Regions from separate parts of the Sphingomonas sp. SP5 genome, predicted to be linked through region 1. Evidence: predicted binding sites of a transcription regulator. Region 1 holds the regulator's gene; the other holds the start of a gene.
The links. Region 1 encodes LexA, which represses DNA repair genes until DNA is damaged. Its sites were predicted from a motif close to GTTCCNCNCTTGTTCT; they were not measured.

Region 2: the regulator LexA is predicted to act here: its motif matches at 5,854-5,869, upstream of uvrA (excinuclease ABC subunit UvrA).

Annotation. Positions count from the first base shown of each region.
Region 1 covers NZ_JBZFLF010000001.1:628,270-635,990, forward strand. Annotated here, with positions in the region: gene AC4GY7_RS02835 (hypothetical protein) at 108-530, opposite strand; gene AC4GY7_RS02840 (anthranilate synthase component II) at 683-1,267, shown strand; gene trpD (anthranilate phosphoribosyltransferase) at 1,264-2,259, shown strand; gene trpC (indole-3-glycerol phosphate synthase TrpC) at 2,256-3,032, shown strand; gene moaC (cyclic pyranopterin monophosphate synthase MoaC) at 3,029-3,496, shown strand; gene AC4GY7_RS02860 (molybdopterin molybdotransferase MoeA) at 3,501-4,682, shown strand; gene lexA (transcriptional repressor LexA) at 4,739-5,419, shown strand; gene AC4GY7_RS02870 (ComEC/Rec2 family competence protein) at 5,774-7,721, opposite strand, start outside.
Region 2 covers NZ_JBZFLF010000004.1:209,842-217,562, forward strand. Annotated here, with positions in the region: gene AC4GY7_RS11820 (membrane-bound PQQ-dependent dehydrogenase, glucose/quinate/shikimate family) at 1-30, opposite strand, end outside; gene AC4GY7_RS11825 (M61 family metallopeptidase) at 129-1,976, opposite strand; gene AC4GY7_RS11830 (TonB-dependent receptor domain-containing protein) at 2,120-5,125, opposite strand; gene AC4GY7_RS11835 (hypothetical protein) at 5,386-5,754, opposite strand; gene uvrA (excinuclease ABC subunit UvrA) at 5,877-7,721, shown strand, end outside.

The sequences.
Region 1 (7,721 bases):
GGTTGGGGTCATGTCACTATAAGCAAGCAAAGCTTGCACGCACGTTCATGCCGGAGGGGCTGAAGACACTCGGCAACACCTCCCACTCCCACCCCAATCCACCGCCCTCACGGCACCGCCGCATCGGCGTCGCGCTGCGCACGCCGGTCGGCCGCCCATTGCCGGTTGGTCGCCAGCGCGCAGCCGCTCTGGCCGCCGGTGCCGACCGGCGAACATGTGTCCGGCAGTCCGCCGGCGACGCGGCTCACCTGCTCCTGCGTGGCGACCCGGTTGCCCCATGCCTGGTTCTGGGCGGGGATCGGCCCGCTGTCGCGGAACTGCTTGGGGATGCGATAGGGCTGGTCGAGCGTCGAGCACACGACGATCTCGCCGTCGCTGCTCTGCGGACAGGCCTGGCCGGGGTTCAGCGTGACGCTGCGCACCCGCTGCGGCGGCGAACCGCTCGCGGCATCCGCGGACGCCGGCGTGGTCTGCGCGGCCGCTACCCCCGGCAATGCGGCCAGGGCGGCAATGAGCAACGGGCGGATCATGACGGGCGTCTCCTTCGCTTTTACCAACGTGCAGGCGACGCAGTTTCTCCCGGCGCGCGACACGACATATCATTTATCCATCCCACATTGCCGCAGCATTGCCGGCACGCAACAGGCGTTGCGCGAACGCGGTCATCGGCTATGGCGGCGGCATGATCCTGGTCGTCGACAATTACGACAGCTTCACCTGGAACCTCGTCCACTACCTGATGGAGCTGGGGAGCGAGGTCGAGGTGGTGCGCAACGATGCCATCTCGGCGGGACAGGCGCTGTCGTCGGGCGCGCAAGCCTTTCTCATCTCGCCCGGCCCGTGCACCCCGACCGAGGCGGGCGTCAGCCTCGATCTCGTCGCCGCCGCCGCCGATGCCGGCCGTCCGCTGCTCGGCGTCTGCCTCGGCCACCAGGCGATCGGCCAGCATTTCGGCGGCCGGGTCGAACGCGGCGGCCTGATGCACGGCAAGACCTCGCCGGTGACGCACGACGGCACCAGCCTGTTCGAAGGGCTGCCCTCGCCCTTCATCGCCACCCGCTATCACAGCCTGATCGTCAACGATGTCGCGCCGCCGCTGGTCGTCAACGCCCGCGCCGACGACGGCCACGTCATGGGCTTCCGCCACGAAAGCCTGCCGATCCACGGCGTGCAATTCCACCCCGAAAGCATCGCCACCGAACACGGCCACGCCATGCTCGCCAATTTCCTGCGCATCGCCGGGATCGCGGTCAGGGAGCCGGCATGACGAGCATCGCGCTGCTTCCCGATCCCGCGACCCCGCTCGCCCGCGAAAGCGCGGCGCAGGCGTTCGCCGACATCCTCGACGGGCGCGCATCCGAGGAGGCGATCGGCAGCTTCCTCATCGCGCTATCCGACCGCGGCGAAACCAGCATCGAGATCGCCGAGGCGGCGCGCGCCCTGCGCGAACGGCTGATCCCGGTCGCCTCGCCCGCCGGGGCGATCGACGTCTGCGGCACCGGCGGCGACGGCCACCACACCCTCAACGTCTCCACCGCGGTGGCGCTGGTGGTGGCCGCGTGTGGCGTCCCCGTCGCCAAGCATGGCAATCGCGCCGCCTCGTCCAAGGCGGGCGCCGCCGACACGCTGGAGGCGATCGGCCTCGACATGGCCATCGCCGGCGCCACGGCAGAGGGTAGCCTCGCCGATCTCGGCATCGCCTTCCTGTTCGCCGCCAACCATCATCCCGCGATGGCGCGGATCACGCCGATCCGCCGCCGCATCGGCAAGCGCACGATCTTCAACCTGATGGGGCCGCTCGCCAATCCGGCGCGGGTCGCAAACCAGCTGATCGGCATCGCCCGCCCCGATTACGCCGGCCTCTATGCCGAGGCGCTGGAACAGCTCGGCACCGCGCGCGCCGCGGTGATCTCCGGCGAAGAGGGGCTGGACGAACTGTCCACCGCCGGCCCCAGCCTCGCCGTCAACGTCGGCGGCGCCGATCTGCCGCGCCGCATCCTGCCCGAGGATGCCGGCCTGCCGCGCCACCCGCTCGCCGCGATCCGCGGCGGCGATCCCGCTTACAACGCCGCCGCGCTGCGCCGCCTGCTCGATGGCGAAGGGGGCGCCTATCGCGATGCGGTGCTGCTCAACGCCGCCGCGGCGCTGGTCGTCGCCGGCCACAGCCCGTCCCTCCCCACCGGCGCGAAAGCCGCTGCGGCCGTGCTCGATGACGGCGGCGCGGGTGCCCTGCTCGATCGTTGGATCGCCTACCGATGACCATCCTCTCCCGCATTATCGAAACCAAGCGCGCGGAGGTCGCGGCACGCAAGGCGACGACCAGCCTCGCCGACCTCGACGCCCGCATCGCCGCCGTCACCCGCCCGCGCGGCTTCCGCGCCGCGCTGGATGCGAAGCCCGGCCATGCGCTGATCTGCGAGATCAAGAAGGCAAGCCCGTCCAAGGGCCTGATCCGCGCCGACTTCGATCCGCCCGCCCATGCCCGCGCCTATCAGGCGGGGGGTGCCGCCTGCCTGTCGGTGCTGACCGACGAACAATGGTTCCAGGGCTGCGACGACTATCTGGTCGCCGCCCGCGCGGCCTGCGACCTGCCGGTGATCCGCAAGGACTTCATGGTCGATCCCTGGCAGGCGACGGAAAGCCGGTCGCTCGGCGCCGACGCGATCCTCATCATCGTCGCCGCGCTGCAGGACGGGCAGATGGCGGAGATCGAGGCGTCCGCACTCGAATGCGGCATGGACGTGCTGGTCGAGGTGCACGACGAGGCCGAGCTGGACCGCGCGCTGCGCCTCAAGTCGCGCCTGATCGGCGTCAACAACCGCGACCTGCGCGATTTCACCGTCGACTTCGCCCGCACCTACGAACTCGTCGGCAAGGCACCGGCCGGCTGCACCTTCGTCGCCGAAAGCGGGCTTGAAACCCGCGACGATCTCGACGCGATGGCCGCGCATGGCGTGCGCTGCTTCCTGATCGGCGAGGCGCTGATGCGCGCCGACGATGTCGAGGCGGCGACGCGGGCGCTGCTCGGATGAGCGGCCTCACCCATCTCGATGCCGACGGTGCCGCGCATATGGTCGATGTCGGCGACAAGGCGGCGACCAGCCGCCGTGCCGTCGCTACCGGCCATATCGCCGTCGCGCCCGACGCGCTGGCCGCGATCCGCGACGGCGCCGCGAAGAAGGGCGACGTGCTCGCCGTCGCGCGGGTCGCCGGCATCATGGCGGCGAAGCGCACCGCCGACCTCATTCCGCTCTGCCATCCCCTGCCCCTCACCCGCGTCACGCTCGACCTGACGCTGGACGACGCCGGCATCACCGCCACCGCCCTTGCCGCCACCGATGGCAAGACCGGGGTCGAGATGGAGGCGCTCACCGCCGTGTCGGTCGCGCTGCTGACCATCTACGACATGGCAAAGGCGATGGACCGCGCCATGACCATCGGCGGCATCCGCCTGCTGGAAAAGGCCGGCGGCGCCTCCGGCGACTGGCGCGCCTGAGCCGATGGCGCTGCTGCCGATCGCCGAGGCGCAGGCCCGGCTCTTCGCCCTCGCGACACCGGTGCCGGTGGAAGAGGTGCCGGTGACCGCCGCGCACGGCCGCTGGGCCGCCGCCGACGTGACCGCCCGCCGCACGCAGCCCGCCGCCGACCTGTCGGCGATGGACGGCTATGCGATCCGCTTCGCCGACCTGCCCGGCCCCTGGACGCTGATCGGCGAAAGCGCCGCCGGCCGCGCCTTCGCCGGCACGGTCGAGACGGGCGAGACGGTCCGCATCTTCACCGGCGCGGCACTGCCCGACGGTGCCGACACGGTGATGATCCAGGAGGAGGTGGCGGCGGCCGGCACCGCCATCCGCCTCGTCGGCGAAGGCCCGGCGACGCCGGGGCGCAACACCCGCCGCCGAGGGCTGGACTTTTCCGCCGGCGACCGCCTGATCGCCGCCGGCGACCGGCTGACCCCGGCGCGGATCGCCGTCGCCGCCACCGGTGGCCTCGCGACGCTTCCGGTGCGCCGCGGGGTGCGGGTCGCGATCTGCGCTACCGGCGACGAGCTGGTCGCACCCGGCGCTGCGGCGACCGACAGCGCCCTGCCCGAATCGAACCGCGCGATGCTCGCGGCGATGCTCGCCGACCTGCCGGTCGATGTGATCGACCTCGGCATCCTGCCCGACGATCTTGCGACACTGCGCGATGCCTTCGCAGGCACGGACGCCGACCTGCTCGTCACCACCGGCGGCGCGTCGGTCGGCGATCACGACCTCGTCCGCCCCGCCCTGGAGGCGGCGGGCGGCAGCATCGACTTCTGGCGGATCGCGCTCAGGCCGGGCAAGCCGATGATGGCCGGCCGGCTGGGGCCGATGACGGTGCTCGGCCTGCCCGGCAATCCGGTGTCCGCCTTCGTCACCGCCATCCTGTTCGTGAAGCCGCTGGTCGCGCACCTCGCCGGTGCCGCCGATCCGCTGCCCCGGCCCGCGCTCGCCGTCCTCGGCGAAGACCTGCCCGCCAATGGGCCGCGCACCGACTATCTGCGCGCCGAATTGCGCGACGGTCGCGCCTATGCCTCGACCATCCAGGACAGTTCGATGCTCCTCACCCTGGCCCGGTCGCATGCCCTGATCGTGCGGCCGGTCGCCGCCCCCCCGGCCCGTGCGGGCGACTCGGCGGAAATCCTGCTGATCGCTTGACGGGCGCCGGATTGTTCCCTAGAAGTTCCGCGTCTGTTCTGACGGGAAGGACCGCCATGCTTACGCGCAAGCAGCACGAGCTCGTGTGCTTCATCAACGACCGCCTCGAGGAAACGGGGATCTCCCCTTCGTTCGAGGAGATGAAGGAGGCATTGGACCTCAAGTCGAAATCCGGCGTCCATCGCCTCATCAGCGCGCTGGAGGAGCGGCATTTCATCCGCCGCCTGCCCAACCGCGCCCGCGCGCTGGAAGTGCTGCGCATGCCCGAACGTTCGGAGCGCAAGGCCACCGCCACGCCGGCCCCCGCGCCGGCGAAGACCGGCAACGTCCGCCCCGCGCCGCCCCCCGCCAACGACGTGGTCGAGATCCCGCTGCATGGCCGCATCGCCGCCGGCGTGCCGATCGAGGCGTTCGAGGGCAGCTCGATGCTCGCGGTGCCGGCCGCCCTGCTGGGCTCGGGCGAACATTATGCGCTGGAGGTATCGGGTGATTCGATGGTCGAGGCCGGCATCCTCGACGGCGATTACGCGTTGATCCGCCGCACCGACGTCGCCCGCGACGGCGAGATCGTCGTCGCGCTGATCGAGGACAGCGAAGCCACGCTCAAATATTTCCGCCGCGAAGGCGCGATGATCCGCCTCGATCCTGCCAACCGCGCCTACGAACCGCAGCGTTACGTGCCCGCGCACGTCCGCGTGCAAGGCAAGCTGTCGGGCATCCTGCGCCGCTACGACTGACGGTCGACACCCCCCTCGCCGGTGCGACTTTCGCGACCTTTGCACCGGCGACGACACCTGCACGGGTGTGACTTTTGTGACTTTTGAAATCAGCTAAAGTCCTGATTAAGCACGACATTACGTCGCACTCGTGCTGAGCCCGTCGAAGGAGAGGCGATTCTCATGACTTTAGCGCTGATCGACATCCAAGATAAGGGATTCCTTTCATCCTCCCCCGCCCAGGGGGGGGATTGAAGGTCGATTGGTCCTAAGCATGAGGACCGCATTCAAACCGTTCGTGCTGAGCCTGTCGAAGCACAGGTGAGACTCAGGCCCTCGCCACTAACACTTGCCCCCCTCGCTCCAGCAACCCGATCACCGCCCTACCCCGTCCCGCGGCGGCATGATCGTCGGCGGGACCAGCCACGGATGGCCATCGCCCGCCCGCCGCACCGTCGCGACACGGCCATTCGCCAGCGTCACCGCCACCCCGCCGGTCCGTCGCAGCACCGGCGCATCCAGCGTCAGCCAGCGCGGCCGGCACCCTCGCGGCAGCCGCCGCTCGCTGACCACGATGTCCGCCGCCCGGCACGCCGCGACCAGCGCCGGCCAGGGCACCGGGTAGGCGCTGCGCGTCGCCAGCACCCGCCAGCGACGCCCACCCGCCGCCAGATCGACCGCGCACAGGTCGCGGGTGCAGCGCGCCGCCGCCTGATCGGCGAGCAGCAGCGGCTCGCCCTCCACCCCGCCATTCTCGGCGAGCATGCCGCGCACATAGTCGCCGGCCCTATCGCGCAGCAGGGCAAGATCGGCGCCGAGCCGAACCGCCAGATGCCGCCCGTCGCCGGTCACCAGCACGTCGGGCGCCGGCGTGGCGAGCGCCCAGATGCCGCCCGCCAGCAGCGGCAGCAGCCCCAGCCGCCGCCATCGCGTCCGCCACAACACCAGCCACAGCCCGCCCGCGATCATCAGCGCAAAGGCGCCGGCCGGCATCGACGGCAGCGCCACCGAGGATCCCGGTGCCGCCGCCACCGCATGGGCGAGGCGCAGCAGCAACCGGATCGCAAGGTCGGCCAGCCACCACAGCGGCGCGCCCAGCCCCGCCACGTCGAGCAGCAGCGCCGTCGCCTCGATCGGCATGATGACGAACGTCGTCAGCGGGATCGCGATCAGGTTGGCCGCGGCGCCATACAGGCCCGCCTTGTGGAAGTGATAGGCGGCGATCGGCAGCAACGCCGCCTCCACCGCCACCCCGGTCAGCAGCAGCGATCCCAGCCCGCGCGCCATCCGGCGGCCGATCCGCTCCTCGCGTGGCTCGAACCAATGCCGCCCCCGCGGGTGCTCGTGCAGCGCGACGATGGCGGCGATGGCCGCGAACGATAGTTGAAAGCTCGGCCCGATCAGCGCCTGCGGCCACAGCAGCAGCACGACCATCGCGCCCGCCGCGACCAGTCGCAGCGTCACCGCCTCCCGCCCCATCGCGAGCGCCGCCAGCACCAGCAGCGCCGCGACGCAGGACCGGATCGTCGGCACCTGGCTGCCGGTCAGCAGCGTATAGCCGATCGCCGCCAGCGCACCGGCCGCACCGGCGACCAGCGGCAGCCGCACCCGGATCGCGAGCCAGGGCCATAGCGCCAGCAGGCGCAGCACGACGAACATCGTCGCCGCCACCGCAGCGGTGATATGCAGGCCGCTCACCGACAGCAGATGGGCGAGCCCCGCCTTGCGCATGGCGGCCGCGTCGTCCTCGGCGATCGCGCCTTCGTCGCCCGTTGCCAGCGCTGCGGCGATGCCGCCGCGGCTGCCGGGCAGGCGATCGGTGATGTGCCGCGTCAGGGCGAGGCGCAGGCTGCCCTCCCCCGCACCGCGCCGCACGACCGCGACCGGCGCGAAGCCGCGCCCCGTCGCGCCGATCCCGGCGAACCACGCCACCCGCGCGAAGTCATAGGCGCCCGGCACGGCCGCGGCGGGCGGCGGCATCAGCCGCGCGCGCAGGGCCAGCACCGCGCCCGCCGTGGCGCCCGCCGGCATGTCGGCCTGCGCAACATTCACCCGGATGCGCGGCGGCAGCGCCGTGCCCGCCTGCGGCAGCAGCGTCAGCCGTACCATCTCCCGCGCCGGCAGCGGCTCGACCCGTTCCACCCGCGCGGTGAACGCCGCCACCACCGGCCGGGCGAGCACCGGTGCCGCCACCCGCTCGGCCTGCCACCATATGAGGGCGAGGCCGCACGCCGCCGTCGCGCCGCCGATGGCGAGCGCCCGCGCCGCCCGGCCGCCCCGTGCCGCCGCCGTGCCGGCGAGCGCCACGGTCAGGCACAGCAGC
Region 2 (7,721 bases), on a different contig from region 1:
CCATCGGGCCGGATGGCGAACGTGGGTCATGCAGCGGCTCCGACTTCGAACTGTCCGAATACCGCCGCGGCGCAGCAATGTTCCGTTACACTGATCCAGGATGGCGCATTTTCAGCGGGATGCGCTCCTCACTCGCCCAGCCATGCCTTGCGGAACGCCAGCTGTCGTGGCGTCACCGTCACCCCCGCCGTTTCGCTGCGCACGATCTCCACCGTCGGGTCGGCAGCGAAGCGCAGCGTCGCCTCGCGTTGGTTGCCCCGCTGCACCCAGCGCAGCGTGACGCGGTCGCCGGCCTTGTGGCCGTCCAGCGCCGCCGTGTCGCCGACCGGCTTGCCATCGACGCTCAGCAGCGTGTCGCCGCGCTCAAGCCCTGCGAGATACGCCGGCGTACCCGGCGCCGGCGCCTCGGCGACCGTCACCGCACCGCCCCCTGCCTGCAGGTTCAGCCCCAGCCAGCCGCTCGACGCATCCGCCGGACGCAGCGTCAGCCCCGCCTGCGCGAGCAGCGGCGCGTAATCGGGCAGGCCGCTCGCATGCACGCTGCCGTCGAAGAACGCCTTGGCGAAGGCAGGATCGCGCGTCACCTCGGCTAGGCCCCGCTCCAGGTCGGCGGGGGTGTAGGGCCGCTCGGTATCACCGCGCGTCTCCCACAGGTGGCGCATGTAGTTGTCGAGCGAGAGGCCGGGATACCGCTGCCGCAACTGCAGGTCGAGCGCCAGCGCCACCACCGCGCCATAGGGGTAATAAGATATGAAGATGTTGGCGTTGGTCTGATCGATCGCCTTGGCTGCATCCACGAACGGCGCGCGCAGGCTCATCTCCTCCGGCCCGCCATACCGCCGCCCGGCGCGGTTCAGAACATAGTCCAGCGTGCCGCCTAGGCTGGCCAGATAGGCATCCACGCTCATCTCGCCGGCGCGGCGGATCATCAGCGGCCCGTAATATTGCGTGAAGCCTTCGGCGAACCACAGGCTCGGGGTCGGATTGGCGCGGGTGAAATCAAACGGTTCTAGCTCGGCGGGGCGCAGCCGCTCGACATTCCAGCTGTGCACGAATTCATGGGACAGCGTGTTGATCTGCGCGAACTTGGCGTCGGCGAGGCTGCGTTTGTCGGTGATGATCGTGGAATTGCGATGCTCCATGCCATCGCCCGCGATCTGCGGCATGTAATCGGCGATGAAGGTATAGGTGCCGTAATCGTAGCGCGGCGCGCGGCCGAACAGGCGGTAATGCTGCGCGATGACCCGCTTTACCTTGGCCGTATAGGTATCGAGGTCCGCGTCCGTGCCGGTATGATGCACCGCCAGCCGCACCACGTAGCGCTTGCCGGTCGGATCGGTGACCGGCCATTCGCGCGTCGCGAAGTCGCTGATCTCCGTCGGGCTATCCATGAAATATTGCAGGTTGGGCGCCCAATAGGTGTCGGTCCCCTTCGCCGCCGGCAATTGCGTCGCGATCCGCCATTTCGGATCGTAGGGGCGGAAGCGGACGCGGATCGCCTTGTCGTCATACCCGGTCGCCCACAGGAAGGTCGCCGGCATGTTGAGATGCGCGTGGGTGGTGTCGATCTGCGCATAGGTGCCATCGCCCCAGTCGCCGAACAGCGTGTAGGTGACGACGACGGTGCCATCGTGCCCGGCGACGCTCCAGCCGTACGGATCGGTGCGGGTCGGCGCCAGCGGCCGCCCGCGCCCGTCCTTTGCCGACACCGCATAGACGTTCTTGGCGAATTCGTGGATCGCGTAGCGGCCGGGCGATGACCGCGCCATCTGCACCCGCAGCGGCCCCGCCGGCACGCCGCGGAACGTGGCGGTCACCTGCGCCTCGTGATGCACTGCGTTGGGGAAGGACACGTCATACTGCACCGGCGCCGCCGCGCCGGGGTCCTGCGCCCGCTGCGCCGCCTCCGCCTCGGCAAAGGTCTGCGCCTGTGCAAGGCCACCCCAGCCGCCCGCGAGCAGGCCCAACGCGATCATTCCGCTTACCATCCGCACGCCGTCATCCCCTGTAGCAAGGCGCGACGATGCCCTTCGCAATCGGCCGAGTGCAAGCGACACCCATAAAAAAAGGGAGGGTCCCGAACCGGAACCCTCCTCCGACACGACCGGCGATCGGCCGATCAGAAGCGGAACGACGCACCCGCGCGATACTGGCGCCCGATCAGCCCGGCGTAATGCCAGGTGGTCAGGAAGTTCGGCGCGCTCGAATAGGCGGCCGGGGCGACCGGAGCCTTGGCGTCGAACACGTTCTTGACGTTGAAGAAGAACGTGAACTTGTCGTTGACCTTCGCCGTCGCGTTGACGTCGACGTTGATGAAGCGGCGCACGTAGCAGAAGGCGAGATCCTGCGGCGAGGAGCGCGTGTAGAGGTTGCCGTTGTCGCAATCGAGCGGCAGTCCCTGATCCTCCGACACCGCCTTGATCCGGCTGACGTAATAAGCGGTCGCCGACAGCGAATAGGGGCCTGCCTCGATCGTGTTCTGCCAGTTGCCGCGCCACGCCGGCGTGCCGTTGCCCGACGACAGGTCGTACGGTCCCATCGTGCCGGCATAATGCTGCGTACCCGCCGAGGTGACAAGGTTGTACTTGATGACGTGGGTCGCCTCGATCCGGCTGGTGAACTTCACGCCGTCGCCGAGCGGCACGGTCGCCGTCGCCGAGAAATCGAGGCCCGAGGTTAGCGCATAGTTCGCGTTCACATACGGCACGTTGATGATGAGCACGCGCGGCAGGGCATTGGGGAACAGCGGATCGACCGCGTCGGTCGTATTGACCGAATAACCCGAGCCGACCGCAGCCACCGCCGCCTGCGCCGCGGCAAGGTTGGCGGCATTGTAATAGGCCGACACCGCCTTGCCGAAGTCGGGGCCGGTGACGATCAGGTTCTTCTTGCGGACGTTGTAATAATCGACCGTCAGGCTCAGCCAGCGCACAGGCTGGAAGATCACGCCGCCGGTAAAGCTGCGCGAGATCTCCGGCTGGAGGTCGGGGTTGCCGGCAAGGCCGCGACCCAGATTGTAGTTGAGGTTGTACGGATTGCCATTCGCCGAGCAGGTCGTCGTGCTGCCGGTGCCGCCGTGCTGCAGGATGAAGTTGCACGGCGGGGTCGTCGACACGAAGCCCGCATATTGGCTGCGCGGACCCGATTCCGCGAAGGTCGGCGCACGGAAGCCCTCGGCATAGGTGCCGCGGATCGCGAGCGCCTGGAACGGCGTGAACTTGACGCCGACCTTCGGCGAGAAGTGGCTGAACCCTTCCGAATAATGGTCGTACCGGCCGGAGACGTTGACGTCGACCTGGTCGAGGATCGGCGCGTCGGCCTCGAAATAGGCGGCCGACACGGTGTGCGCGCCGAATGCCGAGGCGGTGCTGAGGCCGTAGGTGTCGAGCGCGGCGTTCTGGTTGTTGTTCTCCAGCGTTTCGCGCCGCACCTGGCCGCCGACCGCGAATTGCAGCGGGCCGCCGGGCAGGTCGAACAGCCGCGCCGACAGTGAGGCGTCGAGTGCCGCCTGGGTCGAATGCGACGGCGTCGTCTTGTCGGGCGCGATCGCGCTGCGCACGGCGGCCGTGTTCAGCGACGGATTGACGAAATTGTACGCACCCGTGTTGATCGCGCGGGCGAGGCCGGCGATGTTGAGCAGGCCGTGCTGCGTCAGCTCCAGCTCGTCGCGGGCATAGACGCCCTCAACGCGCCAGTCGAAGCGGCCGTCACCGAAATTGCCGTTGAGGCCCGCGGTCGCACGATACACTTCGTTCTTGCGATCGCTGCCGGCCGGAATGTCGCCGAACAGGTAATAGATGCGCGCGGCATTGGCGGCGGCGATCGCCGGCGTCGCTGCGGCGTTGGTCGCATAGGGGTTGTTCGGATTGAGGCGACGATCCGTCGCCGTGGCGCAATTGGTGCCGGCCGAGCAGACGAAATAGGGCAGCACGATGCCCGGGTTGTTCGACGCGACCGCCGGGGCGCCGCCGAACGGCTGCGTATTGCGGATCGCCGACGGCGTGCCGTTGATGCTCACGTCGCTGCGGCTGTAGCTGCCGCTGATATACCCCTCGACATTGTCGGCGATGCGCACGCTGATGCGGCCCTGCAGCGAATAGCGCTCCTGCAGCGGCTGGATCTGGCGGTACAGGTCGACCAGGTCGTACTTGCAGCCCGTACCCTGAGCGGCGCCCGTGGTCACCGCAAAGGTGCCCCCCGCGCAATTGGCGAGGCCCAGCGCGTCGTAGCGCGTGGTCAGCGGGGCGCCGACCTGACCCGACAGCGGGTTGTTGAGGTCAGTCTGGTTGACGCGCGTGACATAGGCGGTCGGCACGTTGACGGTCAGCGACTGGTCGGACGCATTGTTGTCCAGGCCGCCGATCGGGGTCAGGTCCTGCGTGTTGTAGGGAAAGCCGCGGCTGTGATTGGAAACGCGGCCATCACGCTGGTATTCGCCGTTCAGGTAGACGTTGAAGCCCCTGGCCGCATAATCGCCCCAGCCGACGGTCAGCTGCGCGCGCTGGTGGCTCGCATCGCCGCGCTCGGCGACGCCGCCTTCGACCAGGCCGTCGATGCCGACGAACTGCTTCTTGAGGATGACGTTGACCACGCCGCCGATCGCGTCGGCACCGTAGGTGGAGGACGCACCGTCCTTCAGCACCTCGATCCGGTCGACGAGGCTGAAGGGGATCGAGTTGAGGTCGACATAGGCGTTATGGCCGTCGTCGTTCAGCGGGAAGTTCGCCGAACGCAGTCCGTCGATCAGCACCAGCGTGGAGGACACGCCGAGGCCGCGCAGCGACACCGCCGAACCGCCGGCCGAGAAGCCCGACTGGAAGCCGGTGCCGATCGAACCCGCGCTGTCGGCGCTGATCGAGCGGATCGCGTCCGATGCGGTGGTGATGCCGGCCTTGGCCAGCGTGTCGCTGGTCAGCACGGTGACCGGCGACGGCGTCTCGGTGTCGGTGCGGCGGAACAGCGAGCCGGTGACGACGATGTCGCTGCCCTGGGCGCTCTCGCCCTGATCGGACTGGCCCTGTGTCGTGGTCGGCGCGACAGCCTGCTTGTCGATTTCCAGCTGCGCCGGCGACTTGGTCTGCTCGGGCGCGGTCTGCGCGAGCGCCGGCAGCGCGGTCAATGCCATGGCAAACGGCGTGGCAGCAGCCAGAAGCGCAGCCTTGCGCGTCGAACGAAGCGTCTTGGTCACCTGATCTTTTCCCCCGTGACGACCGCCCCCTGCGGCCGCTCACGTCGAACGGCACATGCCGTCCGACCGAGCCAGGGTGTATATTCTGACCAATCCTGTAAAGAGTTGGCGGTGACGCTTACGTCATTTCAGCAAGATTGCGTTGTAATTCAGACACAATGTGGTGTCATCATTGTCCTATATTTTACGGCAGCAGGTCATACCTTCTTTGCGCCGAATAACCGCCCCAGCATCGCTTCGGCGGCCTTGCCCACCGCTTCGGCGATCGCCTGCGGATCGGGTTGCGTCTGCGTGCCCTGCGGCGGCACCGGAGCGTCCGGAGCGTCCGGAGCCCGCGGTGCCTCGGGTGGTTCGGCGGCCGCTGCCGGTTCGCGCTTCGTGCGGCCCTTCGCCACGGCGGCGGTGGCTGCCGCCGCCGCCATCGTCAGCCCGGCCGCCAGCATCTCGCGCCCCTGCGGGCTATTCGCCTTTTCGAGCAGCGCGCCGCCCACTTCGCGCACCTCCTTGGGCAGCTTCACGCCCAGCACTTCCTTGGGGAGTTTCGCCTTCTTGTGCTTCTTGCCCACGCCATCGCCTCCACGCTGTGTAGCAGCAAGGTAAGACACCACCCGGAAGCTTTCAATGTGCCTCGGGCGTTCCTACTTGCCAGGACTAGCCTCCGTTACAGAACAGAAGTAGAACCAGCCCCATGCTGACCAAGATAAGCGTCCGCGGCGCGCGCGAGCACAACCTCAAGGATGTCGACGTCGACATCCCCCGCGACACGCTGACGGTCATCACCGGCCTGTCCGGCTCGGGCAAGTCGTCCCTCGCCTTCGACACCATCTATGCCGAGGGGCAGCGCCGCTATGTCGAATCGCTGTCGGCCTATGCGCGCCAGTTCCTGGAGCTGATGCAGAAGCCGGACGTTGATCATATCGAGGGCCTGTCCCCGGCGATCTCGATCGAGCAGAAGACGACGAGCCGCAACCCGCGATCGACGGTCGCGACGGTCACCGAGATCTACGATTACATGCGCCTGCTCTGGGCGCGCGTCGGCATCCCCTATTCGCCGACCACGGGCGAGCCGATCGCCGCGCAGACCGTCAGCCAGATGGTCGACCGCGTCATGGCGCTGCCCGAGGGCACGCGCCTCTACCTGCTCGCCCCCGTCGTGCGCGGTCGCAAGGGCGAATATCGCAAGGAACTGGCCGAATGGCAGAAGGCGGGCTTCACCCGCGTCCGCATCGACGGCGAGATCCACGAGATTGACGAGGCGCCGGCGCTCGACAAGAAGTTCAAGCACGACATCGAAGTGGTGGTCGACCGCCTGGTGGTGCGTGAGGATATCGCGACGCGCCTCGCCGAAAGCTTCGAGACCGCATTGAAGCTTGCCGAGGGCCTCGCCTATGTCGACCCGGCGGATCCGGTCGAGCCGCACACCCCCAAATCGGAGGTACTCGGCGACAACGCGCCCGCCGGCCGCATCGTCTTTTCGGAAAAATTCGCCTGTCCGATCAGCGGCTTCACCATCGCCGAGATCGAGCCGCGGCTGTTCAGCTTCAACGCGCCGCAGGGCGCCTGCCCGGCCTGCGATGGCCTGGGCGAGAAATTGCTGTTCGACGAGGACCTCGTCGTCCCCAACCACGAACTCAGCATCAAGAAGGGCGCGGTCGTGCCCTGGGCCAAGTCCAATCCGCCCAGCCCCTATTACATGCAGGTGCTGGGCAGTCTCGCGCGCGAATTCGGCTTCAGCCTCGACACCGCCTGGGGATCGCTCGATGCCAAGGTGCAGGAGACGATCCTCCACGGCACCAAGGGCAAGGCCGTCACCCTCACCTTCGTCGACGGCAAGAAGAGCTACGACGTCAAGAAGCCGTTCGAGGGCGTGATCGGCAACCTCAACCGCCGCCTGCTCCAGACCGAGAGCGCCTGGATGCGCGAGGAATTGGGCAAATACCAGTCGTCGCGCCCCTGTGAGGTCTGCCACGGCGCGCGCCTCAAGCCGGAGGCGCTGGCGGTGAAGGTGGCGATGCGCGACATCGCCTATGCGACGCACCTGTCGGTGGTCGATGCGCTCGCCTTCTTCACCGATCTTCCCAACCACCTGGGCGACCAGCAGCGCGCGATCGCCGAGCGGATCCTCAAGGAGATCGTCGAGCGGCTGGGCTTCCTCAACAACGTCGGCCTCGATTACCTCAACCTCGACCGGACCAGCGGCACGCTGTCGGGCGGCGAGAGCCAGCGCATCCGTTTGGCGAGCCAGATCGGCAGCGGCCTGTCGGGCGTCCTGTACGTGCTCGACGAACCCTCGATCGGCCTGCACCAGCGCGACAACGACATGCTGCTCGCCACGCTCCGCCGCCTGCGCGACCTCGGCAACACCGTGCTGGTCGTCGAGCATGACGAGGATGCGATTCGCACCGCCGATTACGTCATCGACATGGGGCCGGGCGCCGGCGTCCACGGTGGCCAGATCGTCGCGCAGGGCACGCTCAAGCAATTGCTCAAGAGCAAGACCAGCATCACCGCCGACTATCTCAACGGCACGCGC